Regions from separate parts of the Neobacillus sp. S1227 genome, predicted to be linked through region 2. Evidence: riboswitches for the same ligand, from Rfam matches in the RefSeq annotation. Region 2 holds a riboswitch; each other region holds the start of a gene.
The links. Region 2 has a riboswitch for S-adenosylmethionine ahead of ACZ5AE_RS23910 (methionine biosynthesis PLP-dependent protein). Riboswitches for the same ligand answer to the same signal wherever they lie in the genome.

Region 1 (7,861 bases), 2.2 Mb from region 2:
TCTACAAGATGGCAATAAAATGGAAAATCGCCCTTCCGCTTCACCCAGAATACCGGACATTGCCAATGGTATGGTATGTACCGCCACTTAGCCCAATTATGAATCACATTACTAACGAACAGGATTTAAGTGCGGAAGGCTATATTCCAGCAGTAGATCAAATGAGAATTCCAATGGAGTATTTGGCTTCAATTTTAACTGCTGATGATACTTCTGTTATTCGTAAAGTCTTATTAAAAATGGCAGCGATGAGGGTTTATATGAGGTCGAAAACCGTTGGCGGAGTGGACGAACAAAAATTGACTAAATTAATGGATGAAGCAGGTACCCATAATGAAGAATTAGAAGAGATGGCTCGATTACTTGCAGTTGCTAAATACAATGAACGATTTGTCATTCCGACTGGCCGTCGTGAAATGAATGATGACCTGCATTACAAACAGGGAGCTTGCAGCATTGAAGATTTAGCTCCTCCTGAAGGTATGATGACTTATCCATTCGAAAGAAGTGAAAACGCATAATGAATGAACAAAAAGCGATTTTAATGCTTTTATCGCGCCTCTTGGATTATCCGGATACTCTCTTTTTTGAAGATCAAGAAACAATCATAAGCTTTATTTGCGAGTCTATCAAATCAGAGGATATTCAAAAAGAAGTATTGAATAGAATTGATCCCTTCTATCAAATGTCATCGGTGCAATTGGAACAATTATATGTAGAGACTTTTGATTATAAGGAAAGTACCAATCTATATTTAACTGCACATGAACTAGGAGACAGCAGGAAACGCGGTTTTGCTCTTATCCAATTACAAAAACTCATATCTGAAGCCGGACTTGAATACATCGGACATGATATGGCAGATTATATCCCGATGTTGTTAGAACTTTTGGTGATTGTACCCGAAGAGGAAAAAATCAACAAACTTTTAAAAAGAGTTGCTTACGCCGTCGACCGGATCTTAACAAATCTTCCTGAGGACAATCCTTACAAGAAAGTACTTGAATTAGGGATGATGTATGTTTTTGAAACTCCGGATGCAGAAGAAATCTCTGCTTTAGAAAGACTTCGGGAAGATGCTGACCTGGATGAGCTGCCATATCCACTGATGTATCGCTAAAAAGGAGGGGCTATGATGGAAGTTGTATTTTGGTGGACAATTTTTCCTTATATTTGCGGAACAATCCTAATTATTGCAACATTTTATCGCTTTGTTTTCCGTGGCAAAAGTTGGACTGCGCCTTCAACAGAAATTTTTGAAAAAAAAGGATTGGGAATTGCATCTGTCCTATTTCACTATGGGATTATCTTTGCTTTTGTTGGACACGTAATGGGCGTATTAATTCCACTAAGTGTATACAATGCACTCGGAGTCACAGACCATATCTATCATTTCTTTGCCATAGCAGGAGGTGGTGTTGCGGGTCTCATGGTGGTAATTGGACTAGTTCTCATGCTAATTCGAAAGTTCAATTCACCAAGGGTTCGTGCCCATACTACTTCGACAAGTTATTTCACTATCCTATGGCTTATATTGGTGGCAGGGCTTGGGGCATATATGACGATCGTCTATAATACAACCGTAGGGGCATATGAATACCGTTTATCAATTGGCCCTTGGTTCAGAAGTTTGTTCACATTCCACCCAAGATCGGATCTAATGCTTGGGGTGCCTTTGCTCTTTAAAATTCATATCATTGTGGCATTTATCTTATTTGCTGCCATTCCATTTACAGCCTTAGTCCATATGTTCAGTTTTCCATTAAGATATCCTTCACGGGCTCCGCAACAGTACCGGTCAAGAAATGGTTATAATAAGAATAGCAGGTAGAACTGCTTTAAAAGGTTTTGCCTCATCATATATTTGCTGTTCTTTTGAGAATTAACAAAACAACAATAAAAAGCAGTGCATTTCACAACTGAAGACCGCACTGCTTTTTATTGTAAAGACCTGTTATTATAGGCCTCAATCATTTAATAAATTTATTAATCTTACTTCTCTTTGGTTTCATTTAACTCATCAATTAGCTGTTTCGTCCTTTTCGCATTTCCTTCCGCAAAGTTTTCAAGGCGTTCCTTTAGTTCGTCATTGTCATGAACCCGTTCGGCGGTAATTAAATATGTACGCATCAAATCTTCTTCTATTTCTATAGAATTTTCTAGAATCGCCTCGAGATTTTCCTTTTCTTCATTTCCTTTGAAAAAACTCATTTGAAATCCTCCTTTTTCTTTAGGATTCTCCAATCTTTATTGGCGTATCCAATGAAAAAAGGATATGGATCCACTCCATACCCTTTTTCAATTAAAAGATTATTTTTTCATCCACTCTGGCTTTCCAAAGCCTTTAAACTGTTCGTCAATCACTTTTTCAAAGTCTGCAGATTCGACAACAGCTTTCAGATCTTTTGATAACTGTGAATCTTTGTTGCTTGTTTTAACTGCCACAATATTGCGGTAATTGTCTGCCATGTTTTCAAGTGTTAAGGCATCAAGCAGATTCATTTTTGCTGCAAGAGCAAAGTTTCCTGGTACTGCAGCTAAATCTGCACTTTCAACTGAACGTGGAAGCTGGCCTGCCTCGATTGCTTGGAACTTTAGGTTTTTCTTGTTTTCAGCGATGTCTTTTTCAGATACTTTTAGTGGGTCAGCATCCTTTTTAATTGTGATTAGTCCTGCATCACTAAGTGTATTTAACGCACGTGCAGCGTTAGTTGGATCGTTTGGAAGAGTTACAGTAGCGCCGTCTTTTACATCTTCAATAGATTTAAATTTATTAGAGTAAATCCCCATTGGTGCTGTTGGTACAGAAATAAGTGCTGTTAAATCCATATTGTTTTCTTTTGCAAAGTTTTGAAGGTAAATCGTGTGCTGGAATAGGTTTGCATCGATATCACCATTGTTTAACGCTTTGTTTGGCTGGATATAGTCGCTAAATTCTACAATCTCAACTTTGTAGCCTTTTTTCTCTAAACCTGGTTTGATTGCTTTGTTTACCATGTCACTGTATGGACCGGCAGTGGCGCCAATTTTAATATCTTTTGATTCTGCTGCTTTTTCCTTGCCGCTTGCTGTTTTGTCTTCGGAGTTTCCGCAAGCTGCCAACGCGAATACTACGCAAAGTAATATAATGCTTGTCAACCATTTTTTCATAATAAGTTTCTCCCCTTTTTTATCTTCTTTTATCTACAACTTTGGCGATGTAATCGCCAAGAAGCTGAATGACCTGAACTAAAATAATTAAGATTAAAACTGTTGAAATCATGATGGTATTGTCGTACCTGTAATAACCGAAGCGAATTGCCAAGTCTCCAATACCGCCGCCGCCGACTGTGCCGGCCATGGCCGAGAAACCAACTAAACTAATGAGTGTTAACGTGACACCTGAGATGATACCGGATCTGGCTTCAAGTAAAAGAACATCCTTTATTATCATCCACGGTGTTGCACCGGCTGCAATTGCCGCTTCGATGACACCTTTATCTATTTCTCTTAAGGCAGTCTCCACGATTCTTGCGAAAAATGGAATCGCGGCAACCGACAGTGAAACACTAGCAGCGGTAGGTCCTATGGTACTGCCAACTAGCAAATTAGTCAGCGGAAGCAATGCTACTAATAAAATGATAAATGGAATCGAGCGAACCATATTGACAATAAAACCTAAAATATTCTGGACGGCTCGATTTTCCATAAATAAACCTTTGTCGGTTATGTAAAGCAAAATCCCAACCGGCAAACCGATTACTGTTGAAACCACTAACGATATCGCAATCATATAGATGGTTTGAATAAACGCTTTATTGATATCCGGAATCAGCTCCATCAAATGTGCAAAATCAAAGCCCATTGTGTAGCACCTCCACTTGTGCGGCCCGGCCTTCGATATACTTCAGGGCTTTTTCGATTTCTTCCTTTTGCCCTTTTAGCTCCATGATGAAAATACCAAGCGGCGATTCCTGAATATATTCTATGGAGCCATGCAGGAAGTTTCCTTTTACATTAAATTGTTGAAGAGTATCAGAAATGACTCCCTCTCCAGCAACTTTACCTTTGAAGGTCACTTTAACAATTGGCCCCTGGCAATTATTTAGAATCACTTCTGGAATCTCAAGGGATACAACACTTTCGATAAACTCTTTTGTCAGTGCTGCTTGGGGATGGGCAAAAATATCGTATACCGAACCCTCCTCAACCACTTTTCCATCCTGCATAATTGCCATACGGCTGCAGATTTCCTTAACAACATCCATTTCGTGGGTAATTAACACGATAGTGATGTTGAGTTCTTTATTTATTTTTTTCAAAAGATTTAATATTGACTTGGTTGTTGTTGGATCAAGTGCTGATGTGGCTTCATCACATAGGAGCACTTTAGGATTATTGGCAAGTGCCCGCGCAATGCCGACACGCTGTTTTTGGCCGCCGCTTAGCTGGGATGGGTAGACATTACGTTTATCAGAAAGGCCTACCATTTCGAGTAGCTCTTCGACCCTGCCTCTAATTTGATCCTTCGGCATGTTAGCTGCCTTTAAGGAAAAAGCAATGTTTTCATACACAGTTTTTTGGCTTATTAAATAAAAGTGCTGAAATATCATGCCGATTTTTAAACGGGATGAACGTAATTGCTCTCCTTTAAGGGAGGTGAGGTCATTGCCATCGACCTTTATGCTTCCCGATGTGGGGCGCTCCAAAAGATTGATACATCTGAGTAAGGAGCTTTTTCCAGCACCGGAATAGCCGACGATTCCGAAGATTTCACCTTCTCTAATGGTGAGAGATACATTATCCACACCTTTGACTTCACCTTTTTTCGATTTGTAAACTTTGGTAAGGTTTTTTATCTCAATCATTTTTGATTACCTCATTTTTCCGATATCTAAACTAGACTTTAGGCCTACATAAAAAGCCCCTTTCATCTGAAAGGAGCTCGAAATAGACATTTCGGCGGCTTATCTTTCAGAATGAAATCATTCTGCAGGAATTGGCACCTTCCCTTTTCGGGGGTTGCCGGACGTCATCGGGCCATGTCCCTCGGTCTCTCTGGATAAGAAAATTAAATTAACAAATAATTAAGTTATATTAAGATACTACAAATCTATTCTTATTTTGTCAATCGTCTAAATTATAATGTAATTTAATAGACAGCGTTTTCAATATTGCTATATCAACTTTATTATTGTTTTTAAAATTTTTTTTAAAAGAAAAAAGCTCTTCGAATGAAAAGCTCTTTGTATATAACATTAGGTTAAAGCACCAGCAACACTATAGTTATGAATATCAATTTCCATTTGTTTTCCGAGTGCTAGTTTAGCAAGTTCTGCCCCCAAGTACGGTCCGCTTGTTAATCCAGATGAACCTAAACCATTTGCCACTAAAATCCCTTCAAAATCAAGCAGCCCCCCTATTACAGGAAGAAAACCTGGAGTAAATGGCCTAAAACCTACCCTTGTTTCCAAAATCTTTCCACTCGCTAGGCCTGGAGCAATTGCTAAAGCTTTATTTAAGATTTCTTGGACTCCACCCGCCGTTACACTATTATCAAATCCTGCATCATTTTCGTGTGTTGCTCCAATTACAACACGACCACCTGCAAATGATAGTATATATTGATCAGATGGCGGCATGATAACTGGCCACGAATTTGTACTCATGTCTGCAATATGTAAATGGATGATTTGCGCCTTTTGCGGCCTTACCAAAAATTCAACGCCCAGTGGTCCCAAAAGTTTTTTTGCCCATGCCCCTGCTGTGACAATGACTCGATCAGCAAAAAAAGATTGATCAGATACTTTAACCCCTATGACTTTATTATCGTTACTAATTAATGAGGCATCTCCTTTAACAACTTGGGCTCCATGCTTTACTGCAGCGTTTATAAGTGCATTACGTAAAGCCCGGCCATTTACACGTGCCCCGCCACTAACATATACCGCGCCAAATTCTTCCGACAACGGCGGAAAAAGTCGATTTGTCTCTGCTGGAGACAAAATCGTAATTTCACCGATTTCGGGAGCATCCTCTCGGCGGGTTCGCGCCCGTTCTGCCATTTGTTCCAACTTTTCAGCATCACCATGAATACTTAATGCTCCAACTCGTTTGTAGCCCGTTTCTATTTCCCCTTCCCCTTCAAGCTGTGCGATTAATTCTGGGTAATACCGGGCCCCTCCTTTAACCAACTGATACCAAGCTTTATTACGCCGTTGGGACAACCATGGGCAAACGATCCCTGCTGCTGCGTCAGTGGCTTGACCTGGGTCTTGCCGGTCTACAATGATAACTTTGGCTCCCCATTTGGCAAGGTGATAAGCAGCAGATGCCCCCAATATACCTGCTCCGATTACAATTACCTTTTGCATAACTCACCTCATAGATAACAAAAACTCAGTCATATAGACTGAGCTAAGTAGATACTATATATTTTACACCAAATGCCATACTGCTTTAAAGTTTCTCTGTACGCTGCCTTCTCTCCGCTACTTGCTCACAAACCATATTATACATAACCTCCACACCTTTTTCCGAGGCTTCGAAGTTAAATGCATTTTCAACGTTTATTCCTAAATTATCCGCTTGCTCCTTAGCATCGATGTTTGCACCCAAAAAGATAAATTCCCAATTATATTTCTCCTGTTGATGCTTGATTAATTCTCTCACTTTTTCATAGGTAAATTCTGAGCTTGCATTTTCTAATCCATCAGTGGTGATAACAAATATCACCTTGCCAGGCCGCTTTTCTATATCCGTTTTGGATAAACGATACCCTACATCAAGGATTGATTTCCCCACTGCATCCAACAATGCAGTCATACCTCTTACATAATAATCTTGATCCGTGAGTTTAGCCTTCTTTGCCTCAATTCCATTCCACAATATTTCATATTGGTCATCAAACAAAACAGCAGTGACAAGAGTTTCCCCTTCCAGCTTTATCTGCTTTTTAATAAATCTATTAAACCCGCCAATTGTATCGACTTCGAGCCCAGCCATCGACCCGCTTCGGTCAAGCAGGAAAATAACTTCAGTCAAATTCGTGTTCATCTCTATCATCCTTTCACTATAGTTTATAAAATAATAATAGAGATTTTTATTTGAAAATTGGTCGCCTGATAAGCGACATTTCAAGGGAGAGAGAAACATGCTAAATCATCAACTTTTAATAGAATTGCAGGAATATGTTGAGAGTAGCTTGAACACCGTTACATACTCTATGATGGAGCCTAATGAAATACATAGTATCGAGTTAGAGGACTTTATCAAAAACAAACGCCAGCCGACCTTTAAACAAACTCTATTTAAATTGATAGATAAAAAAGGTGCTGCAGATTCAGAAATATATAAAAGAGCAGGACTAGACCGCAGACACTTTTCAAAAATCCGTTCTAATCCAGAATACCGTCCAAGAAAAAATACAGTGATAGCCCTAGCAATTGCCCTTGAACTAACCAAAAAAGAAACCGACAGACTCTTAAGTTCGGCCGGTTACTCTTTATCTGAGAGTGATACCTTTGATTTAGTCATTCAATTTTGTCTAGAGAAAAAAATTTATGATGTCCATGATGTTAATCATGCGCTGGACTATTTTAGCCTGAAGCCATTGATAGGTGTAACAGAATAGGTTCACAGGAATGCACGTTTCCTGCTTGCAATCCATCTAAAAGATAAAGGGGTGCCTTTTCCTGGCTTTCCCCCATATCTCAACCTCTTATTCTTTTGATGATGGAAGATTATCGGCAGTCCCCAACTGCTGTGGTAACTCATCGTCTAATATTAATTGTTCAGCCCTTCCCTCAGTGGGCTCCACTAATTGAATTTCTTTTTCCGGAGCAGGAAATGATTTTTCTGCCACCAGTTGCTCCAAACGATC
Region 2 (7,861 bases):
AGACCTGCTTGCTGCAGCATCGTTCCCATTGCACCGTCCATGACAAGAATGCGTTTTTTCAACTGCTCAATAAATGGTCGTTTCGACATAGCTGTTCCCCCTCAGTTCACACGCACGCTGTCGGGCATAAAGGGCCAGTTCAGCAGTAAGTTCATAGCGTAAAAATGGTGTGATTAAATAAATTCCATTAAATAAATCTAAGGCTGCATCGATTAGCCCCTTGGTAATTTCAACGCCTTCTTTTGCCGCTTGGAGCGGATCATCATGAAGCGAGGCCATCCGTTCCCGAATGGAGTCGGCAATTTTAATGCCAGGTACTTCATTATGAAGGAACTCCGCGTTTTTACTGCTGGTAAGCGGCATTAAGCCGATGTAGATCGGAGCTTTTAAATGTTTCGTATGTTCATAGACTTCAAGCAGTTTTTCTTCGGAAAAAACCGGCTGCGAGATAAAATAGTCGGCCCCATGCGCAATTTTCTTCTCCAAACGTTTGACCGCTTTTTCCACCGAGCGGACATTCGGGTTAAAGGCTCCGGCAATGCTGAACGCCGTTTTCTGGCCCAAGTCCTTTCCGGAAAAAGATAAACCTTCATTTAATTGTTTAATCATTTGAATCAGTTCAAATGAAGAAACATCATAAACGGAAGAAGCCCCTGGAAAGTCGCCGACACGGGCAGGGTCGCCAGTGATCGCCAAAACATCATGCATTCCTAACGTGTGTAGACCCATTAAATGGGATTGTAGGCCGATAATGTTGCGGTCCCGACAGGATATATGGATAAGCGGGCGCATTCCTAGTTCTTTTTTTACTAGATAGCCTAAAGATTCATTGGAAATCCTCACTTGCGCAAGAGAATTATCTGCTAGTGTAATCGCATCAATGCCGGCTTCCTTTAAAGCCTTAGCGCCTTCAAAAAACTTCTTTGTATCAAGCTTTCTTGGCGGATCTAATTCAACGATAACTGATGGCCGTTCCTTCACAATTTCTTGAAGAGGGGCGTAATCTCGCTTTGCAGGACGATCTTCAACTATGATTTTCTTTGGTTTTAATTCTACTACTTTTTCCGTTACCGGGGTGCTGTTTTTTAATTCTGTGGCAAATGCCCTGATATGTTCGGGGGTAGTGCCGCAGCATCCTCCTAAAAGCCGGACACCTTGCTTGCGGAATTCAGCCGCTGACCTGCGGAAGTAGTCAGCATCACCATCATAATGGAACTTTCCATCCGTATAAGCAGGGAGACTGGCGTTTGGATAGGCTGAAAGAAAGGCTCGCTTAGGCAGTTCGATTTGTTCGAGCGCAACCAGCATATGATGCGGGCCAAGTCTGCAGTTTAAGCCGACAATGTCCGCGCCTAGCCCTTCAAGTCTCTGCAATGCCTCATTTACTGGAGTACGATCCTGCAATATTCCCGGTTCTGCAAGAGAAACCTGGGCAATAATTGGCAGTTGTGTCTCCTTTCTGGCGATGGTAAGAACGGTTTCGAGTTCTTCCAAGTCATAAAAGGTTTCGAGTAAAAGGCCGTCAACACCCTCTAATAGAAGGCAATACAACTGTTCCCGAAAGCTCCGTTTAATTTCCTCGATCGGAATGGATTTGGGCTTGATGCCACGGTTGCCGCCCAAGGTACCGAGCACGTAGGCGCGGTTCTCGGCGGCTCTTTTGGCAATCTGTACAGCAGCGCTGTTGATATCCTTGACGGAATCTTCCAGGCCGTACCGTCCAAGCTTTAAATAGTTGGCCGCATAAGTGTTCGTTTGAATAATATCGGCCCCTGCATCAATATAGGCTTTATGGATATTCTGAATTTGCTCAGGGCGAGAAAGATTCAATTCCTCAAAACAGGAATCTTTTCCATAGGAATAAAGCATTGTTCCCATAGCCCCGTCGGCAATTAAAATTTGACTTTGTAATTTTTCTAGAAGACTCATCGCTATTCTCCTTAAGAGAGCTTATTTCACCTGTAGCTTTTCCAAGGCTTGTGAAAAATCCTTAATCAAGTCTTCAGGTTTTTCAAGTCCGACTGAAAGTCGCAGCAGACTGTTTTTAATTCCCCTTTTTTCCCTTTCTGCTTGCGGCATGGCGGCGTGAGACATTTTTGCCGGATAGGACAAGATTGATTCTACTGCACCAAGACTGACCGCAAAGACAGGAATTTTTACATTTGACACAAAATTCCGAAGGGCATCCTCGTCAGCCAGTTCAAATGAAAGAACAGCACCCGCACCGCTTGCTTGAGCTTCCTGTAATTCCTTCTCTGGGTGATTTTCAAGTCCTGGATAATATACCTTTTCAATAAGCGGATGCTCTTCTAGGAATTTGGCAATCTCTAATGCGGCTTTCTGTGATTGCTCAAGGCGAACATGAAGAGTTTTTAAGCCTCTCATCACAAGCCAGGCATCCTGTACGCCGAGTACTGCTCCAAACGAATTTTGAAGAAAATAAAGCTGTTTCGCCAATTCCTCGTCTTTAACGACCGCAAGTCCTGCTACCACATCGCTGTGTCCTGAAAGAAACTTGGTGGCACTGTGAAGGACAATATCCGCACCAAGCTCTAATGGCCTTTGCAGAGCAGGGGTAAGGAAGGTATTATCAACAAAAGTCAGGGCGCCAATGGACTTTGCCAGTTCGCTGATGGCTTTGATGTCAGTCACCTTCAACGTCGGGTTGGATGGTGTTTCGACATAAATGGCCTTTGTGTTTGGCTTAATTGCTTGTTTGACTTGTTCAAAGTCGGTCATATCGACAAAGGTATGTTCAATCCCGAAACGTGTCAATACTTGCGTAACCATCCGATAGGTCCCGCCGTATACATCCTCTGTCACAATCACATGATCTCCAGAGGAGAGAAGCAAAAAGGCAGTGGAAATGGCAGCCATTCCTGAAGAGAAGGCAAATCCGCGAACTCCGCCTTCCAGTTCTGCAATAATATCTTCTAATGCTTCCCGAGTTGGGTTTAAACTGCGGGCGTAATCGTATTTTCCGAAACTGTCAATTTCAAATTGATGAAAGGTGGATGCGTGCTGGATTGGAACACTGACCGCTCCTGTTTGTGCATCCATTTTATGACGATTATGAAGAAGCTTTGTTTCAAAACTAAATTCCTCGTGTCCCATCAAACATTCACTCCTTCAACTAATTTTGCAAAAGCTTGCTCTAGGTCAAAAATGATATCTTCTGCGTCTTCAATTCCTACTGAAAAACGCAATAAACGGTTACAGACGCCTTTTGCAATCCGGATTTCTTCAGGAATATCGGCGTGTGTCTGGGTCGCCGGATAGGTGATAAAGCTTTCAGTTCCGCCAAGGCTTTCGGCAAATGAAATTAATTTTATGCTTTGCAGGAACGGATTTACCCACGTTTCATCTTTTAAACGGAACGAAACCATTCCGCCTCTTCCAGGGTAAAGCACATCGGCTACCGCATCGCTATTAGATAGAAATTCGACTACCGCTTTAGCGTTTTTCTCATGTCTTTCCATACGAAGTGATAATGTTTTCATCCCGCGCATTAACAGCCAGGAATCGAATGGGCTTAAAACAGCACCAGCTCCATTATGATGGAAAGCTAATGCTTCACAAAGCTCCTTGCCTTTAGCTACAATAAGCCCTGCGAGCACATCGTTATGTCCTCCAAGGTATTTCGTCGCACTATGCATGACAATGTCTGCACCAAGTGCAATCGGCTGCTGCAGCAGCGGGGTGTAGAAGGTGTTATCCACAATTAACAATACGCCGTGATTCTTGGCAATTTTAGCTATGGCTGCAATATCTGCCTCCTGCATAAGCGGATTGGTTGGTGTCTCTAGGAAGATCGCCTTTGTCTGTGGAGTAATGTTCTTCTCAACCTCTTCTGGGTTACAGGTGTCGACATATTGACTTTTCAATCCCCATTTTTGAAAGCCCTTTTCTAATAAACGGTAGGTTCCGCCATATAAATCCTCGCTAACCAGCCATTCATCACCAGACTGAAATAAGGAAAGAATTGTTAAAATTGCCCCCATTCCAGAGCTGCAGGCAAAGCCTTGATCTCCGCCTTCTAAATCGGCGATAGTTTTCTCAAGCAGCTGGCGTGTCGGATTTCCGGTTCGAATATAATCAAAGCCAGTTGACTGTCCAATCCCCTCGTGCCGGAATGCAGTTGAAAAATATACTGGGGGATTAACGGTTCCTGTTGTAGTTTCACTGCGGTTCCCAATTTGAGCAAGTTTCGTATCGATTTTATACATGGTTGTCTACACTCCTCATTAATATTAAAAAAAGGCCTTCTATAAGAAGAAGACCTTTGCATGTACAACACATCTGTCACTCTTCTTATCTCGCAAATTTGTAACAATTTGCAGGACTTAGCACCGTTTCAATGAAGGTCATTGAAGGTTGCTGAGGTGTCACCGGGCCCTTCCCTCAACCTCTCTTGATAAGAACATATTAATATTTAGATTATTTATAAAATTTACTACACTAAATGAATGGTGTCAATGTATTTTCTTTATTTTCTAATTAAGTTATTTAAGGAAGCGCTTTATTGCTTTTTTTCCCAGAGTTTAAATTTAATATAGTTAATGTATTCTCGAAAATCATCTTTGTCTATTCCATCTTCAATAGCTTTTTCAATAATTTTTTTCCACTCTTCATCTAATGGTTCATTTTCATTAGAATCAAAATCATCTCTATCAAGTCCTGTTAATAAATATTCAATAGAAACATCCAAGGGTTTAGTAACTTTCGTTAAAAAATAAATAGATGGATTTTTATTTAGGTTCCTTTCAATATAACTTAGATATGATTTTGAGACATTTGCAAGTTCAGCAAGCTCTGTAATAGATAAGCCTTTTTGTTTTCGTAAATTTTTTATTCGTTCGCCAATCATAGTAATCTCCTCTTTACCCAAATTTTCAAATTAATCATCAGTTTCAGGAATAGACCTGAAAGAAATTAAAAAACTTTTATTTGGCAGCTATGAAATACCAAAAATAGGCCGTAATGTAAAAATGTTTGCGGGAAAAATCCATTCAGAAAAAATTTTCTATATCCGGGGGTCAGTATTGCTCTTCATCTGTCGTAGTCACTAGCAGGAAGTTGAAGGGAATTCTATTTGTAATACAAGGAAGAAATAATTTGTTTTTTCTTTAAGAATGATTTCTTTACTATTTATATTTATTCTTGGACAATGAAAATTTCACAGTTAATGATATTATAACTTACAATTAATTCTTTTTAAAGAACAAATTAACGATTGAAATTACGAAGGTAGTTGATTTTATATTGGATTTTTTTGGGCTATTGCCGAAATGTTCTTTATTAGGAACGTTTGGTTGTTGTTGGAAATATTTATCTAATGCTGTTCTTTACGAAGAACACTTTGTTTGTTATAATGTGGATATCGAAGTAATAGGAAAAAAGATATGGGGAAATTGGCCAATGATTATATTGTTGGTGTTTTTTGAATAAAAATGTTCTTAATAAATCATTTTTTACTATTATTTAATGAATGGAATGTTAAATAAGTAATAGGTGAGGTCTCCTAACCATTATCAATGGAGACACTCGGTCATGCTGTGGGTTGAAATAAACCTTAGACGCTAGTCGTCAAGAGTGTGACGTGAGGGGGGGTTGGATGCCCCATTTTTAAATTAAAGCTTCTGAATATCCTGCTTCAGAAAGCTGGGTATTCAAAAGCTTTAATTTAAGATGCATTAAACTATTTTTTATGTACTTAAAAGGGGAGAGATTATGACCTATCGTCAAAGGCTGTCATTATTTTTTCTAGTTGATTCATGTGTTGTAATAATAGTGTTATTCATAAGTAGATTTCTAGTTGACGCAACAACAAATGTATTTACCAATCTGAATATCGTCACTTCAATCTCCATTTTATTAAGCCATCACCTCTTTTCTATTATTTTTAAACTCTATAAAAAAGCTTGGCAATATGCCAGTATTGGGGAGTTGCTCGTTATCTTCAAGGTGGTTACATTCACAATCATGACGGCGGCGGTTTTGCAGAAGCTGTTCTTCATTAAAATCGATTTCAGGCTCCTGGCAGTCATCTGGTCCCTTCATATTTTGTTTATTGGCGGCTCCAGATTTTGCTGGCGGATGTTTCGTGATTCCATCATCAATAAAAACCAAAATAAAAGCCTAACACTGATCATTGGCGCAGGATCAGCAGGAACAATGGTTGCAAGACAGCTTTTAAAAAATCGGGACACACATCTTCTTCCAATAGGCTTCATTGATGATGACCCCAAAAAACAAAAGCTTGATATTCTGGGTATTCCTGTAGTCGGGGGAGTTCCTTCGATAGAATTGGCGGTTCGAGACTTAAATATTAAAAACATTATTATAGCTATTCCCTCACTTAGCAGAAAAGACTTAAATGTTATTTTTCACGAATGCGCCAAGACGGCTGCTAAAACGCAAATCCTTCCGATGCTAGAGGATTTGGTGACCGGAAAGATATCTGTTAATCAGTTTCGCGATGTTCAGGTAGAGGATCTTTTGGGAAGGGAGCCAATAGAACTCGATATGGCCTCCATTTCAAAATACACCACGGGGAAAACGGTCCTAGTTACAGGTGCCGGTGGTTCGATTGGATCAGAAATTTGCCGGCAAGTTGCCCATTTTAATCCAAAAAAATTAATTCTTTTAGGCCATGGCGAAAATAGCATTTATACAATTGAAATGGAACTAAAGGAAAGCTTTAAGGGATCACCTATTCAATTCATTACTGAAATTGCCGACATTCAAGATGATATAAAAATAGATACGATTGTACGAATGCACAAGCCGGATGTTGTCTATCACGCAGCGGCTCATAAACATGTCCCCTTAATGGAACGCAATCCTGAGGAAGCAATAAAAAATAATCTGATTGGCACAATCAATATTGCAAATGCTGCATCTGCTCATGACGTAGAAACATTTGTGATGGTCTCCACCGATAAAGCAGTGAATCCTACAAGTGTAATGGGGGCTACGAAAAGATTGGCAGAAATGATTATTCAGTGGATGGCTCAACAAAGCAGAACAAAGTTTGTCGCCGTAAGGTTTGGAAATGTTTTAGGCAGCAGGGGAAGCGTTATTCCATTATTCAAAAGACAAATTGAAAGGGGAGGTCCAGTTACCGTTACCCACCCTGACATGGTTAGGTATTTTATGACTATACCTGAAGCTTCTAGACTGGTCATTCAGGCTGGGGCCCTTGCCAATGGTGGGGAAATATTTGTGTTAGATATGGGGGAACCGGTAAAAATAGTCGATCTCGCCAGAAATTTAATCAAGTTATCGGGAAATTCCGTGGAGGAGATAGGGATTGAATTTACTGGAGTAAGACCGGGGGAAAAGCTGTTTGAGGAACTATTAAAAGAGGAAGAAGTACATGAAGAGCAAATTTATCCGAAAATTTATGTAGGCAAATCCTCTGACTTATTAATAGAGGAAATTGAAGAATTACTTACTCATTTCAATAGCCTTGAGAGACAGGAGATAAGGGACAGGCTTTTAAAAATTGCTAATTATAAAACAGTTCCCATGCCCCCTGTCCAAACCATTTCGGGCTAGTTAAAGTATTGCCCGCTTCCTAATAAATGGCAGGATGATAGATTTAAAACGGTTATTGGAGATTAAATTTTGGGGGTGTTTATTTTGCAGCAAACAACCAAGAAAAGTAAAGTTCTTCTTTCTCCTCCCCATATGAGCGGGGTAGAAATGAAATACATCCATGAGGCATTCGAATCTAATTGGATAGCACCGTTAGGTCCAAATGTTGATGAGTTCGAAAAAGAAATAGCCAGTTTTACAGGTGTCAAGGGTGCTGTTGCCCTAAGTTCAGGAACCGCTGCCATCCATTTAGCCCTTTCAT
Region 3 (7,861 bases), 1.6 Mb from region 2:
ATTTTTCAAACAATTGGGGTTGGAGCTGGCCAAATGAACCGGGTGGGAATCGGCAAAAAAAGCGATAGAGCTAGCCGGAGGAAAAGCGGCAGGTTCCTTCTTAGACTCCGATGCTTTTTTCCGATGCCGGACACGGTCGAGGAAGCCGCAAAGGCAGGTAATACTGCCATCATTCAACCAGGTGGTTCCATCCGGGATGAAGAATCCATTGAAGCGGCATATAAGCATGGAATCGCCATGGTGTTTACGGGCATAAGACATTATAAACACTAGGAGGGATCGGCAGAATGAAGGTGTTAGTTGTTGGGGGAGGCGGCCGTGAGCATGCCATTGTGTGGAAATTGTCTCAAAGTCCCAAGATTGAACAAATTTTTTGTGCTCCTGGCAATCCGGGAATCGCAGCATTAACGAAATGTATACCGGTTTCTGTTTCAGAAATCGAAAAATTAGCAGATTTTGCAAAAAATGAACAAATAGATGTTACGTTTGTAGGACCAGAGGAGCCTCTTGCAAAGGGGATTGTCAATTATTTTAAAAAACAGGGATTAGCGATTTATGGCCCTACAAAGGAAGCAGCGATGATTGAGGGCAGTAAGGCGTTCGCAAAAGAACTAATGATAAAATATCAAATTCCTACTGCCAAATATGCTGCTTTTACAGATTATGAGGAGGCCCTAACCTACGTTCGCAGTGAGGGGGCGCCAATCGTCATAAAAGCAGATGGTTTAGCAGCGGGAAAAGGTGTCGTTGTAGCAAATAAACTGGATGAAGCTGAGGAAGCGCTAAAAAGTATGATGAAAGAAGTCACGTTTGGTTCGGCTGGAGCAAGAGTGGTTGTCGAGGAGTATCTGGAAGGAGAAGAAATGACCTTGCTCGCTTTTGTCAATGGGACGACTGTGAAGCCAATGGTTCCGGCACAAGATCATAAGCCTGTGTTTGATGGCGATGAGGGGCCTAACACAGGTGGAATGGGAACATACGCGCCATTACCTCAAATTGATTCATCCCTGGTTGAAAGGATTGTCCGAGAAATCGTCCTCCCAACAGTAAGAGGAATGGAAGCAGAAGGCTGCCCCTTTGAGGGGATTCTTTATACGGGATTGATGCTGACCAAGGAAGGGCCTAAGGTGATTGAATATAATGCACGCTTTGGTGATCCGGAAACACAGGTCGTTCTTCCTCTTTTAGAAACAGATTTACTTGATATCGTAATCGCAAGCATCTCCGGTGAATTAGAAAAAGTAGACGTGAAATGGAAAGACAAGTCGGCTGTTTGCGTAATTATGTCTTCTGCCGGCTACCCGGGCCCATACGAGAAAGGCTGTGTCATTCATGGATTGGATCAGGTTGCTGATCCGGCGATCGTTTTTCATGCTGGCACCTCTGAACAGGAGGGCAAAATCCTGACCAGCGGTGGACGTGTTCTTGGGATTACTGCAATAGGGGATACCTTGAAAGAAGCGAGGAATTTGGCATACCAGTCCGTAGAAAAGATCTCTTTTGAAGGAGCGCATTACCGGACCGATATTAGTTCCAAGGCTTTTTTATAAAATGCTTGAAGCATATATAAATAAGATGAAAGGCAGGAGTGAAAGTATGGATAAAAACAAAGGGAAAACACCAAATATTTCGGGTAGTTTTCAAGTAGTTGCAGATGACCGAAAAGATACTATTGAGGAATTGAAAAGAGACAATAAACTAGATGAAGAAACGGAATACTATGCACGAATTTTTATGGAAGATTAGGGGTTTTTAACTATAAACGGATATGTATAATAGAAAAGTAGAAAAGTTAGGGAGCTGGGTACCAAAGCTCCCTGAAATATTTGATTGTACATCGATCCACTGAATCCTTGAAAAATGACAGTCAAGGGCCTTCGCAAATGCTTTTACTTTCGTTGTTTTCCCCGTACCGGGCAAATCCTTAAGCAGCACATTCCTCTCTGTTAACAGGATGCAATGAGAAGAAGGAAAAATCACTTAAAATTTGTTGCCGGAAATGCAATTATTTTAAAGGATATTTACAAAAAATTCAGAATATAATATATAAAAGGATGTAAGAAGGGGTATACTTGAGACGAATAGCTGATTTATTGTGGGAAGGTTTTACTTTAAGACAGATTTTCCATAAAAAAATAGTTATACCGTATCTTCTGTTTTTAAGTTTTCTTATTTTATTTGAACTATATTTGATTATTTTTCTGTTTACATCGCTTCAAATAATTGCCCCAATTGGCTATAAGGCTACTTTATATTTTTATGGTATTGTATTATTTTTAATTTTCCTTTTTGGTTATTCACTCATGGTCTTTATTGAAACAGTTAAGGGAATTAGGAGAAAAAAAGGTTTGCTTATCTAACCAGCCAATAAAGAGGTTGGTTTTTTTGTTTTATCGCAGCTGTTATTGGTTGAAAGGTTCCACTTCCGTGTTTATAAGTTGTTTATTTCGGGTCTAGAAATATTTTATTGACAATTTTATGAATTTAAACTATTATCGCTATATAGTAAATTAAAAATTTTAAGTGTACATTTTCTTCTTATCAAGAGAGGTGGAGGGACTGGCCCTTTGAAGCCTCGGCAGCAGGTTCTTTTGAATACTGTGCCAATTCCATCAAGCGCATTGCTTGAAAGATGAGAAGAGGGTTTTGAAACTCTCTTCTTAGGAGGAGAGTTTTTTATATATACATAAATCATACTTAAACAATAGGAAAACTAGAGAATTAGAACAGTAGAGGAGAGAATTCAAATGAAATATGGTTTTTGGTTACCGATTTTTGGAGGCTGGTTGCGTAATGTGGAGAATGAACATATGCCGCCAACCTTTGATTATGCAAAGAAAGTCATACAATCAGCGGAAAAATGGGGATATTCGACTACCTTAATAGCTGAATTATATTTAAATGATATTAAAGGACCAGAGCATGATTCTCTTGAAGCCTGGTCCACCGCAGCGGCACTTGCTGCAGTGACGGAAAAAATTGAAATTATGACGGCGATTCGTCCTGGTTTTCATAATCCTGCCGTAGCGGCAAAAATGGCAGCGAATATTGATCAAATCAGTAATGGGCGTTTTACGCTTAACGTTGTTTCTGCTTGGTGGGCAGAAGAAGCACGTCAGTATGGCGGTATTTTTACGGAACATGATGAGCGTTATGCTCGTACCGAAGAGTTTATTGATGTCCTAAAAGGTTTATGGACAGAAGAGACCTTCGATTTTTCCGGCCAATTTTACGACTTAAAAGACACGAAGCTTGCTCCGAAACCTGTTCAACGACCAAACCCGATTCTTTATGCAGGCGGTGAAAGTGAAAAAGGCAAGCAGACCATTGCCGAAAAATGTGATGCTTATGTGATGCACGGTGGCACAGTGGAAGAGATTGATCGAAAAATAGCCGATATGAAGGCACGCCGCGAACAAACGGGCAAAGCGCCATTTAGTTCATTTGGCATGGCTGCATATGTTATTTGCCGTGATACAGAAGAGGAGGCTTTAGCTGAGCTTGAAAAAATCACGACTGTAAAGGATTCTAGCGGTTATGCGGGCTTTAAAGACTTCACTACAAAATCACACTTAGAGCAGCAAATCCAATTACAGGATTACTCTGTATCCAATCGAGGCCTAAGGCCGAACTTAGTAGGAACACCTGAGCAAATTGCCGATCGGATTTTACAATATGAAGAAGCTGGCTTAGACTTATTGTTGTTACAATTTTCACCTCAATTAGAGGAAATGGAACGCTTTGCCAAGCAGGTTATGCCATTAGTTGAACAAAAACGCAGTTTAATAACCAACTAGAGAGGGGTCTTAAAGATGAGCAAGGTATATGTGATACATGAAAATAGTGAGTGGACCATCCATTTAACAAAAAGGTTAGAGGAACTTGGTGTTCCTTATGAAGAATGGCATTTGGACGAAGGAACGTTAGATTTATCGACAGAACCGCCAGAAGGAATCTTCTATAGCCGAATGAGTGCTTCTTCTCATACTCGTGATCATCGTTTTGCAGCGGAATTTACCGGACAAGTATTGGCTTGGCTTGAAGAACATGGACGGACGGTGTTAAATGGAACGAGCGCTCTTAAGCTAGAGGTTAGCAAGGTTTTACAATATTTAGAGTTAAATAAGTATGGTGTGAAGACGCCAAAAACGATTGCAGCGGTTGGAAAACAAAGCATTCTTAAGGCTGCAGAGGCGTTTGCAGGTAAGTCTTTTATTACGAAGCATAACCGTGCCGGTAAAGGCTTAGGTGTTCAATTATTCCATAGTGTAGAAGCGTTAAAAGCTTATGTGGAAGGACCGACTTTCGAAGAACCGGTCGATGGCATCACCCTTATTCAAGAGTATATTCAATCACCTGAAAGCTACATCACTCGTTGTGAGTTTGTAGGAGGAAACTTTGTCTATGCCGTTAAGGTGGATACGTCGGAAGGTTTTGAACTTTGCCCAGCGGATGCCTGCCAAATTGGCGATTTATTCTGCCCGGTCGGAGAAGAAGTGGAAGAGAAGCCTAAGTTCCAAATCATTGAAGGTTTTGAGGACGAAATCCTAGAAAAATATAAGAAGGTTCTAGCTGGCAATAATATTCAGGTGGCTGGAATCGAGTTCATCAGAAATGCGGATGGTGAAATTTATACTTACGATATTAATACAAACACAAACTATAATTCTGATGCCGAAGCAAAAGCTGGAAAATATGGTATGCTCGAAGTTGCTTTATTCTTGAAGAAGACATTAGAAGAGAATGTCCGGGAAAACGTATTAAATTAATGTTGTAAAAAAGATTGCCAGTATAACTTATGCAATTGGTTATACTGGCAATTTTTGTTTATTAGGTTCAGTTATAACTGAAACGGAAATATTCCGTTTAAATTAGGAAATACTCTTATTTCCTTAAAAATAAAGGAAGTTTTTCCGTTTATTTGATTCAAATCTTTGGATTTTGTCTTATTTAGAGCGCATAATCGGAATTTCTTCGCTTATATTTGCTTGGTAAGCTTCCTCATTATACATTAGCCGGAAATTCTCCGCCTATGAATTCTCGTACCTATACGAAAATCTACAATGAATATTATGCGAGCCTATTATGAAAAATCGTTAGGGTCTTATAGTATGTGCTGTTTTTTTATGTGCCTTCTTAGAAAAAGGGAGTATAGTCCATATCAAAAATTATGATAAATGACTCTTGTTACAAATGCATGCGTATTATATTGTTAAAACAACTTCAACATGACCATTTACTATTTGCTTTGTTTATGTAGTTTTTTCCAATAGTAGAGTTAATTACGAAGAGTAATTAGAGTTGAAAATGTTTTTTAGAAAGGGAAAAATTATATGCTTCATATTTGGAATATTGAGAAGATCATTATAAAGACATTAAAAGACCTTAAACTAAAAATAAATGTTGAATTCAGCAATACACTCACTGCACCAATGAGTTATAACGTATCGACAAATACAATAAAGTTTAACTACCTGCAAATTAACGGATATAACGCTAAAATTAACTTTAAAGTTAAAGAATCAGATGAAAACTTTACGAAAATTATTCTTTATCATCAGCTAGGTTATTATTTAGAATTCAGGAAAAATCCACGAGTTTTAAAGACTCTCTATTATGGCAAAGAAGAAGAAAAGAAACAGCTTTTAGTAGAAGTAGAAGAGAATGCTTGGGAACATGGAAGAACATTCGTACCGGAACATCTATTAAAAGCATATGATCAAGTACGTGAATTGGATAAACTTCTTTTAAAGGTTTGAATAATTGATAGTAAAAATACTTATGAAAGATGTTTTTGACTAACTATTTGTCTTACATAGTTTTAATTTTTTTATAGGCCGAAAATACAGGTTTTTGTTCACTACCTGTATATTTTCGGCCTATTTTCATTTAAAACATATACTACAATAGGGAGCATTTATTTGTTCCTCAATTAAGCTGATTGTTTATTGTTTCTTTTTATTCGTTCTTCTTTTTTAGAAGATTTCGGCACTCTAAATAATAATATCAATCCGGCACTAAACATAAGAGCCCATATAAGGACAATTTGGTACCACAAAAATAGATTCCAGGACAGGGAATACCAGTAACAAGATGCTTTTTACATAATAATGTCTCTGGCATTTAAATGATGTATGTTCTGGCAGTATCTTTATAAATCTGAAAGAATTATTACTCAATGGGAAACCTGTATAACCCCTGAATATTTATACATATTTAGATGTAGTGCTTAATGCACTGGCAGGATAGTGCAATAAATTAAAAACATATTATAATGTACATTTTTTATAAAATGTGCTATGCAATCATTTCATTTCGGACAGGCCTTCATATTTTATTAGCATGAAAGGAGATGATTTATTTGGGTCAAAGACCTGATAAAAAAAATATTTTTGATTATATTATTATCGGTGCTGGAACAGCAGGAGGAATTATTGCAAAAAAATTAACGGACAACCATCATACTAGTGTCCTAGTTCTTGAAGCTGGAACCAATATGACTCAAGAACTAAGCAGTCCCAATATTGCAGTGGCTCTCGCTAATGCGACCGATAATCGACATTCGTTTAATGTCGCAACTATACTAGAGCAATCAATTGGCCGTCAAATTATCACAGAAAGTGGACGAGCCATTGGTGGAAGTTCTGAACACAATGCCATGTACGCAGTACGGGGAAGTAGTGATCTTTATGATACTTGGGCAAATCTGAGTGGAAATCCCCTTTGGAATTATAATAGTCTCCTCCCTTTATTTAGGGAAAATGAAACCTACACTGGAGCGTCACAAGAACCTCAAAATCGTGGATTTAAAGGTCCAATTTTTATAAGACAGCAAAATATTCCTAATCAAGGATTAATCCAAACCTTAACAGAAGCTGCACACCAAGTGTTTGGTATCCCAATTGAGGAAGACTACAATACAGGAATAAGAGATGTCTTGTCCCCAAAAGGACAATTTACGCAAAAGATGGAAAATGGCAACCTTGTTCGTTCGTCCGTAGCAACAGGATATTTAAACAGCCAAGTTGTCACTCAAGGGAATGAGTTCCAACCAGATGAATTTGGAGTTAATGGTAGAAGATTAGTCATTCTAGCCAAAACAACTGTAAACAAAATACTGTTTAAAAACAAACATGGTAACAAAATCGCTGTTGGTGTTGAGTTTGTTCGAAATGGGGTCTCCGAAGTAAGGTATGCTCGAAAGGGGGTTATTGTCTCCGCTGGTCAATTTTCTTCCGTTGTCCTCCAACGATCCGGGATTGGAAAACCCGAAGATTTAGCTAAAGCTGGCATAACGACTTTGGTTGACAGCCCGAATGTGGGACACAACTTCCAATGTCAATTTGCAGTAGGTATGGGAGTAAGAGTAAGAAATAACCGAATTCTTCAGGTATTGGCCGCTGATCCAAATCAACCAATTGCCCTTACCGGATTCAAAAAAGAGGATAACCCGATCGGGGGACGTCGTCTTCAATTATTAGGTTTTCCTCTTCCTATTTTTGTACCTGTTCAAGATGTACTCATCAACGGGTGGCAGTTTAACCCAGACCCAAATGCAGAAACCAATGTTATGAGTATTGGGATTGCCGATGTAAACCCAAGAAGCAGAGGCACCGTGATGATTGCTCATAGTGATCCTGAGGCTTATCCGACCATTGATTTAAATCCGCTTCACGAACAAAACGATGTAGATTTCATGGTGCAAAAATATATTGAAACTTATGATATGATTCTAAAGGCTCGTCAGCTTGACCCGCGAGGTTTGTATGAGGTCGTGTATCCAAATGAAAGGATATTCCAATTGCCAGATGCAGAGAAGAGGGCCATGTTAGCTAATTTTGTCCATGCTTCCTATTTAGCC
Region 4 (7,861 bases), 2.3 Mb from region 2:
AAGAAATCGCTTATGCCGAGGAGCATGGAATTCCGATTCCAGTTGATTTAGACAATCCATTCTCGATTGACGCTAACATTTGGGGACGTGCCTGCGAAGCTGGAGTTCTCGAGGATCCTTGGGCAGAAGCACCTGAAGCGGCATACGATTGGACTAACCCAATTGAATTAGCTCCGGACCAGGCTGAATACATTGAAATCGGATTTGAACAAGGTGTTCCTGTATCACTTAACGGTGAAACTTTACCGCTTGTTCAATTGATTGAAACATTAAATTCCCTTGGCGGCAAACATGGTGTTGGCCGTATCGACCACATCGAAAATAGATTAGTAGGGATTAAATCCCGTGAAGTATACGAAAACCCAGGAGCACTTATTTTAATCAATGCTCACAAAGAATTGGAGTTCTTGACATTACCACGTGAAGTAACTCAATTCAAAACACAGGTAGACCAGCAAATGGCAAAAATCATTTACGAAGGTCTTTGGTACTCACCATTGAAAGCGGCGCTTGATGCGTTTATCGACGAAACTCAAAAGGTTGTTTCCGGAACTATCCGCGTGAAGCTTCATAAAGGTAACCATACGGTTGTCGGCCGTAAATCCGTTCACAGCCTTTACAATGAAGAGCTTGCTACTTATACAAAAGGCGATGCTTTTGATCATAATGCAGCAGTTGGTTTCATTAAACTTTGGGGTCTGCCAACAAAGGTATATTCTGAGGTTAATAAAAAAGAAGAATCTGTTGTGAAACAATAATCTTATTTGAAAAATAAATTTGGAGTGCCCTCGAAGCTGTTTCGGGGGCAATCTTCTTACATTTAGGAGGAGCAAGTGATGTCTAAGCTATGGGGCGGACGTTTTACAAAGGAAACCAACAAATTAGTGGAAGAGTTTACAGCTTCGATTTCCTTTGACCAAAAGCTGGCTAAGGAAGATATTGCAGGAAGCCTTGCTCATGTGCAAATGCTAGGTGAATGCGGCATTATCCCGATCGAAGATGCGGAAAAAATTAAAAACGGCCTTCTGCTGATTAAGGAAAAAGTAGACCGTGGCGAGGTCGAATTTTTAGTTGAAGATGAAGACATTCATATGAATATTGAAAGACAGCTAATCGAAGAGATTGGGCCTGTTGGCGGGAAACTACACACTGGCCGGAGCCGGAACGACCAAGTCGCGACTGATATGCATCTTTATTTAAGAACAAAGACAACTGAGCTGATCACGTTGGTTGAAGAGGTCCAGCAGGCGATTATCGGACAAGCGAAGGAGCATGTGGAAACGCTGATTCCGGGCTATACGCACCTGCAGCGTGCCCAGCCTGTCTCATTCGCCCACCATTTATTGGCTTATTTTTGGATGTTTGAACGCGACAAGGAGAGACTGCTTGATTCATTGAAACGGGTAAATTGGCTGCCGCTTGGTTCCGGGGCGCTGGCAGGAACAACATTTCCGATTAATCGTGAGATTGTTGCCGAGCAGCTGGGCTTTGAAACCATCTATCCAAATAGCATGGATGCCGTCAGCGACCGCGACTTTATCCTTGAATTTCTGTCGATTGGCTCTATTATCATGACACATATTTCTCGTCTTTCAGAGGAATTGGTTATTTGGTCAAGTCAGGAATTTCAGTTTGTCGAGCTCGATGATTCGTTCTGTACAGGGTCTAGCATCATGCCGCAGAAAAAGAATCCTGACGTACCGGAGCTTTTGCGCGGAAAAACAGGCCGCACGTATGGCAATTTGATGGGCTTGCTGACTGTTCTGAAGGGTCTTCCGCTCGCATATAACAAGGACCTCCAGGAAGACAAGGAAGGTATGTTTGATACGGTGACAACCCTAGAAGGCTCATTGAAGCTTTTGGCACCGATGATTGAAACAATGACCGTTCGCAAGGATGTCATGCGAAAAGCCATCAATAATGACTTCTCAAATGCTACTGACATTGCAGATTACCTTGTCCGCAAAGGATTGCCATTCCGTGAGGCTCATGAAGTGATTGGAAAAATTGTTCTTTATTCGATTCAATCCAGCAAATTTCTGTTGGATTTAACGCTGGACGAATATCAGCAGTTCAGTACGCTGTTTGAAGATGATATTTATGTTGTTTTGGCGCCGGAGCATGTAGTTGCGGTCAGAAACAGCTTTGGCGGAACCTCACCAGAGCAGGTAAGAGAGCAAATTAAACTTGCTGAGAGAAAACTTGAGCAGTAAGTGTTTAAATAGGTAATCATAGTACCTTTTTGGAAAAGAATTAGTAAGATAACTACAATTAAAGTCAGCACCCCTGCTGGCTTTTTTTATTGCCCAAATATATGGAAGTCATTTCATTTGTATAAAATGCTAGATTATAAGATAATTCAATATGGAATATAACTTCCAATAACCATCCAGGAGGCGAAAAATGAAACTTAGAGTATCTGTTGTTCAGTACCATCTTCACACGATCAACTCATTTGAAGAATTTGCCGCTCAATGTGAGCATTATATAAAAACCGCCGAGGAATTCGGGGCTGAATTTGTCCTTTTTCCTGAATTCTTTACTACGCAATTACTTTCCATTGGAAATGGTCAAGGACAAAGCCTGACCATCAATGACCTGCCAAGCTTCACCAACCAATACCGTGAACTCTTTATCAAATTTGCAAAAGAATCCAACATGCACATCATCGCAGGGACCCATGTCCTCGAAAAGGATGGCAAGCTTTACAATACTGCTCATTTATTTTACCCAGACGGCCGCGTCGGCGAGCAGGCCAAACTGCATATCACCCCAACAGAGGTTAAAGAATGGAATATGGCAGCAGGGGACTCGTTTCAAATTTTTGAAACTGAAAAGGGAAAAATTGCTCTGTTAACCTGCTATGATATTGAATTTCCAGAAATCGTTCGGATGGCGAAGGCGAAGGGTGCAGACGTGATTTTCTGTCCATCTTGCACGGACGACCGCCACGGCTTCCACCGCGTTCGTTACACAAGCCATGCCCGAGCGATTGAAAATCAGGTATATGTGGTGTTAACAGGAACGGTTGGAGCGCTGCCTACCGTTGATTTCATGCGGGCAAACTTTGGTCAGGCAGCCGTTATCACTCCAAACGATATCCCGTTCCCGCCAAAAGGGCTTTTAGTAGAAGGGGAAATCAACAACGACATGGTCGTAACAGCCGATCTTGACCTGGAACTTCTATACGAAGTTCGTGAGCGCGGTTCTGTAACCACTTGGCGCGACCGCCGCACCGATTTATATACAGATTGGAATTAAAATGAGGGAGGGCTATTCATGTATCGAAGTGAATTTTACGTCTATGATCAGGACCGGCCGCTGCCGGTTTGCATACGTAATTACACAATAGAGGACTTTGATCAGCTCATCGAAATCCAGTCCGAATGCTTCCCGCCTCCTTTTCCATCTGAACTTTGGTGGAATAAAGAACAACTAACCAACCATGTCACACTGTTTCCGGAAGGGGCATTGTGCGTTGAAATCAATGGGGAATTGGCGGGCTCTCTGACTGGAGTTTGTGTCGAGTTGGACCCTTCTAATCACAGCCATACATGGGAAGAAGTCACCGACCACGGCTATATCCGCAACCATAATCCGAACGGCAATACCCTCTACATTGTCGATATCAGTGTTCGTCCGAAGTACCGCAAGCTAGGGCTCGGAAAATTAATGATGCATGCCATGTACCATGTGGTCATTGAAAAAGGATATGACCGGCTGCTGGGCGGCGGGCGGATGCCAGGCTTACATAAGGTGTCTGACAAAATGACGCCGGAAGAGTATCTCGAAGCTGTCATTAAAGGCGAACTGAAGGATCCTGTCGTCACCTTTCTCCTCCGCTGCGGGCGTGTCCCAATCGGTGTCGCCAGAAACTATTTAGAGGATGAAGAATCCCTCAACAATGCGGCATTAATGGAATGGAAGAACCCATTTAAATAATTTTGAAGGGGAATCAGAACCAATGGAATTTAAACGCATTACCAATATTGAAGACCCAAATTTTAAAAAGCTTCACGAATTAATGGGACAGATTTTTCCACCAGAAGAGGTCCTTGAATATGAGTTGTGGAAAGAACCGTTAGAAGACCCAAGTATCCGCGTATTCGTTGCCATCCATGAGGAACAGGTCGTCGGCGCCACTGAATACCGCTATTATCCGGACTGGAACATTGCAATGACCGACTTCACCATCATCAGCAAACCAGGCATCTCGCTTGGCCGTTTTTTAGCTGAGAATCGTTTGAAAGACCTAAAACAGCTTGCTGCCCAAAACGGCAATGAGCTTTTCGGTATGTTTGCCGAAATCTATGACCCATACCGCGTGGAGCACCACGAATTTGGCGGCGTGAAGGTCATGGACCCGTACGTGCGCCGTGAGGTTCTGTCCCATTTGGGCTATAAGCGCCTTGACCTTTCCTACCTTCACCCGTCCTGGGAAAACAATGGGGAAGCAGTGTCTGGCCTAGATTTATGCTTCATGCCGATTAAGGAAGAAATCACTGAAATTCAGGCATTACTTGTCAAAGATTTTCTAACAACCTACTATTCGGTGCTTTCCAACAAACCGCAGCAATGGCTGGACATGGTTGAGAAATTAGCAACAAAAGAAACGGTTGCTCTTTTGCCACTTTAATATTGACAACTCTTGAAAATTCAGATATTATACTTTTTATATATCTTTGGAAATTTAATGAAAAATCAAATAAATATCTCTTATCCAGAGCGGCGGAGGGACTAGGCCCGATGAAGCCCGGCAACCTTCAAGGTTTTCCTTGAAAAGGTGCTAATTCCTGCAGGTTATTTATAGCCTGATAGATAAGAGGAGGAATAAAGCCCTCTTCTTATGAAGAGGGTTTTTATTTTTCAAATAATTAAAGGGGTGGCAGACATGTCTGTAATTAAAGTGGCAATTCTCGGGTTCGGTACTGTTGGGGAAGGGGTTTATCGGACCATTCAATCACATGGCAGTGAGCTAGCGGCAGAATTAGGGAAGGAAGTAGAGGTTGCTGCCGTCCTTGTTAGAAATAGGCAAAAACCGCGGGATATTAGCGGGAATGTTCTGTTGACAACCGACTTCCAAGAAATTCTGCAATTGCCGAAGCTTGATGTCGTGATTGAGTGTATCGTGGATAAAGACCCGACTTTTTCCTATTTGAAAAAAGCAATCCAACGGGGCTGCCACATCATTACAGCGAATAAAGAGATGTTTGCCCACCACGGGAATGAGCTTATCGATTTGGCAGAACAGCATCAGGTGTCGGTTGGTTTTGAGGCGACAGTGGCCGGAGGGATTCCGGTCATTCAAACGCTTGGACAGCTTTTAAAAATTAATCGTGTCCAGCGGATCCTGGGAATCCTAAATGGAACGTCCAATTTCATCTTGACCGAGATGCGGGAAAAGCAGCAGTCATTTGCCGAAAGCTTGCTGCGGGCACAGGAAAATGGCTATGCCGAGGCGGATCCGACCAATGACGTGGAAGGCTATGATGCTTTTTATAAAACAATGATTCTCAGCAGGCTGGCTTTTGGCGAGGAGCCAGACTGGCGTGATGTTGAACGGGTAGGGATTACAACAATTACAAGTGAATTGATTGAAGCAGCGCAAAACTTAGGTTTAAGGTTTAAACATATCGCGGGCATCTGGAAGTCTGGCACCCGCATCCAGGCATCGGTGAGACCGGTTCTAGTCGGCTCTGAACACCCTTTTTACCATGTTGAAGGGGTGGAGAACGCGGTGAATGTGAAATCTGATATTGTTGGGGAAATCACCCTTCAAGGACCTGGTGCAGGTATGTACCCAACTGCTAGTGCCATAATCGAGGATTTGGTCCATGTATGTCAAAGCCACGTGACTAGATCTAATTATTTGAAAACCTCAGGAGAGGACATAGAGTTGAAAAATGAACACCATAGGGAATACTGGCTGGTCCAAGGTCTGATCCAAAAATATGGCAGTCCCGCCATTACACTGGTGGATGAAATCTCTGAAGGAATCTTTGTCCTAAAGGGTACCAAAAAAGACATCGAGCAGCTTGCGCAAAGACAACCATCGGTTCAATATTTTTCGATCCTGGGTAAGGAAGAGTTAGTTAGGGGTATTGAGGAAGCAAAGGCATTATAGGGTTGGTTTGAGGGGCATCTTTTATGTGATGCTCCTTTTGTTATGAATGGACATTCGTTTATCCAGTGTTTTTTCCACATCTAAAGTCCTGTATTTATAGGTAGTCCACAATGTTATGCACATTATCCACAATTTTGAAAGCGGTTATCCACCGTTAATTATTAACAGAAAAGCTGATTGTAAAAATCAGATTTTATAAGGGGTTAATTGGTGTTGTCCACATTATTAACATTGTTCACAAAAGAGGAGGGGGAACGTGCTGTATTGCGTTCACAATCTCTTCATATATCTAACATTAATATGTTAAGAAACTGTGAAAGCCGTTGTTTTTTCAATAGCAGGAGAGTATATTAAAAGTGTAAAGAAGATAGTGAAGCAATTCACAAAGACTTCCTTACAAGACACAGCTAGCTGATCAATCCCTTTCATAAGGGAATAACTTAAAGTTAAATTTGTGAAACACTTCACAAAAAACTATGGAGATGATTATGATGAGATGGTACAAAACTCCTTACGCAGCAGTTGTTTGGACAGTATTACGTGTTTGGCTTGGATTACAATGGATAGAAGCAGGTTATCATAAGCTAACTGGTGGTTTCGATGCCACGGGGTTCCTAAAAGGGGCAATGGCAGCAGCAACTGGCGAACACCCTGCGGTTCAAGCATGGTATGCAGATTTCTTACAGCAATTCGCTATGCCTAACGTGGGAATTTTTAATACATTAATACCTTGGGGTGAAATGTTAGTCGGTCTTGGCTTAATCGTTGGTCTTGCAACAATCCCAGCCCTGATTGCCGGTGCATTTATGAACCTGAACTTTATGCTGGCGGGTACGACAAGCACTAACCCAATTCTTTATACGGCCGCGATGATTCTGTTATTCGCTGGTGCAGGAGCTTACTACTTCGGGCTTGACCGATATGCAGTTCCTTTTATCAAAGGCTATTTCAAAAAAGCTCATGTAAATGAGGTAAAAACGCAATAAGGCAGCACCAATTAATAATCGTTAACTCCCCCTTTAAATACATTAAAGAAGCAGGAATCCTGCTTCTTCTTTTTTTAGCTAAAAGTATAAATTCAACTACGCCTCATGAACCGTCCTCTTGGACTCCCCAATCGGCGAGTTTCCATTTATTATTTGCGATTTCTGACGCGCTGGTTTGCCGCATTTGCGCGCGCCATTGCTTCTAAGTCAGCTCCATCTGCCATTTCCTTTGAAAATTCTACATCCTGGCCATCTGATTTCATATTTTTCGGCACCTGTGGAAGTGAGGCTTTGTTTCTGTCACGAGTCTTATGTCCTTGTGAACGGCCCATTAAAAAAACCCCTTTCAATTATCACTAGTGGAGCTAAAGACTTGCTCCCTTTACTAGCATTTGCAAATGGAAAGGGGTCCATTAATGGAAAAATTATATAAAGTTTTTTGTTAATTACCTTTTACGTTTCATGTAGCCGCCGGCCCGGTCCGCCATTTTAAACTCATGGCCATATGCGACTTCCTGCATACTCGTTAGATTTGTTCTTTCCCGATCCTTATTGCGCTTCTTATTTTCTGACATCATGCTCATTCCTTTCAACTATTTGAATTAGGTAAAAATGGTACATAATGTACACTTCACCATTTTTGCCTTTTCCACCTGGAAAGATACGGTTTTAGGAAAATATATTTTTCAGAGCATGTTTTAAATCGGGATATTGGAAGGTGTAGCCGGATTCTAAGAGTTTTTTTGGCAGG

Region 1: it holds a riboswitch for S-adenosylmethionine, as region 2 does, so the genes downstream of both, ACZ5AE_RS06080 (methionine ABC transporter ATP-binding protein) here and ACZ5AE_RS23910 (methionine biosynthesis PLP-dependent protein) in region 2, are expected to answer to the same signal.
Region 3: it holds a riboswitch for S-adenosylmethionine, as region 2 does, so the genes downstream of both, ACZ5AE_RS15910 (LLM class flavin-dependent oxidoreductase) here and ACZ5AE_RS23910 (methionine biosynthesis PLP-dependent protein) in region 2, are expected to answer to the same signal.
Region 4: it holds a riboswitch for S-adenosylmethionine, as region 2 does, so the genes downstream of both, ACZ5AE_RS06310 (homoserine dehydrogenase) here and ACZ5AE_RS23910 (methionine biosynthesis PLP-dependent protein) in region 2, are expected to answer to the same signal.

Annotation. Positions count from the first base shown of each region.
Region 1 is NZ_AP038276.1:1,203,508-1,211,368, reverse strand. Features, by position in the region: gene narH (nitrate reductase subunit beta) at 1-521, shown strand, start outside; gene narJ (nitrate reductase molybdenum cofactor assembly chaperone) at 521-1,120, shown strand; gene narI (respiratory nitrate reductase subunit gamma) at 1,136-1,831, shown strand; gene ACZ5AE_RS06095 (hypothetical protein) at 1,993-2,211, opposite strand; gene ACZ5AE_RS06090 (MetQ/NlpA family ABC transporter substrate-binding protein) at 2,311-3,150, opposite strand; gene ACZ5AE_RS06085 (methionine ABC transporter permease) at 3,170-3,844, opposite strand; gene ACZ5AE_RS06080 (methionine ABC transporter ATP-binding protein) at 3,834-4,847, opposite strand; SAM riboswitch class I at 4,944-5,048, opposite strand; gene ACZ5AE_RS06075 (NAD(P)/FAD-dependent oxidoreductase) at 5,238-6,353, opposite strand; gene ACZ5AE_RS06070 (vWA domain-containing protein) at 6,439-7,035, opposite strand; gene ACZ5AE_RS06065 (hypothetical protein) at 7,133-7,612, shown strand; partial or broken gene ACZ5AE_RS06060 (gas vesicle protein) at 7,829-7,861, opposite strand, start outside.
Region 2 is NZ_AP038276.1:4,749,463-4,757,323, reverse strand. Features, by position in the region: gene metH (methionine synthase) at 1-89, opposite strand, end outside; gene ACZ5AE_RS23920 (bifunctional homocysteine S-methyltransferase/methylenetetrahydrofolate reductase) at 67-1,929, opposite strand; gene metC (cystathionine beta-lyase) at 1,951-3,114, opposite strand; gene ACZ5AE_RS23910 (methionine biosynthesis PLP-dependent protein) at 3,114-4,226, opposite strand; SAM riboswitch class I at 4,309-4,421, opposite strand; gene ACZ5AE_RS23905 (helix-turn-helix domain-containing protein) at 4,520-4,867, opposite strand; gene ACZ5AE_RS23900 (polysaccharide biosynthesis protein) at 5,731-7,560, shown strand; gene ACZ5AE_RS23895 (DegT/DnrJ/EryC1/StrS family aminotransferase) at 7,693-7,861, shown strand, end outside.
Region 3 is NZ_AP038276.1:3,164,388-3,172,248, reverse strand. Features, by position in the region: partial or broken gene purH (bifunctional phosphoribosylaminoimidazolecarboxamide formyltransferase/IMP cyclohydrolase) at 10-273, shown strand; gene purD (phosphoribosylamine--glycine ligase) at 288-1,550, shown strand; gene ACZ5AE_RS15920 (hypothetical protein) at 1,597-1,746, shown strand; gene ACZ5AE_RS15915 (AAA family ATPase) at 1,753-1,935, opposite strand; SAM riboswitch class I at 2,536-2,639, shown strand; gene ACZ5AE_RS15910 (LLM class flavin-dependent oxidoreductase) at 2,748-3,797, shown strand; gene ACZ5AE_RS15905 (ATP-grasp domain-containing protein) at 3,813-4,769, shown strand; gene ACZ5AE_RS15900 (hypothetical protein) at 5,334-5,759, shown strand; gene ACZ5AE_RS15895 (GMC family oxidoreductase) at 6,362-7,861, shown strand, end outside.
Region 4 is NZ_AP038276.1:1,253,339-1,261,199, forward strand. Features, by position in the region: gene ACZ5AE_RS06285 (argininosuccinate synthase) at 1-758, shown strand, start outside; gene argH (argininosuccinate lyase) at 837-2,213, shown strand; gene ACZ5AE_RS06295 (carbon-nitrogen hydrolase family protein) at 2,404-3,261, shown strand; gene ACZ5AE_RS06300 (GNAT family N-acetyltransferase) at 3,280-3,942, shown strand; gene ACZ5AE_RS06305 (GNAT family N-acetyltransferase) at 3,965-4,636, shown strand; SAM riboswitch class I at 4,714-4,825, shown strand; gene ACZ5AE_RS06310 (homoserine dehydrogenase) at 4,892-6,124, shown strand; gene ACZ5AE_RS06315 (DoxX family protein) at 6,616-7,110, shown strand; gene ACZ5AE_RS06320 (YfhD family protein) at 7,260-7,442, opposite strand; gene ACZ5AE_RS06325 (YfhE family protein) at 7,557-7,688, opposite strand; gene ACZ5AE_RS06330 (TIGR01777 family oxidoreductase) at 7,780-7,861, opposite strand, start outside.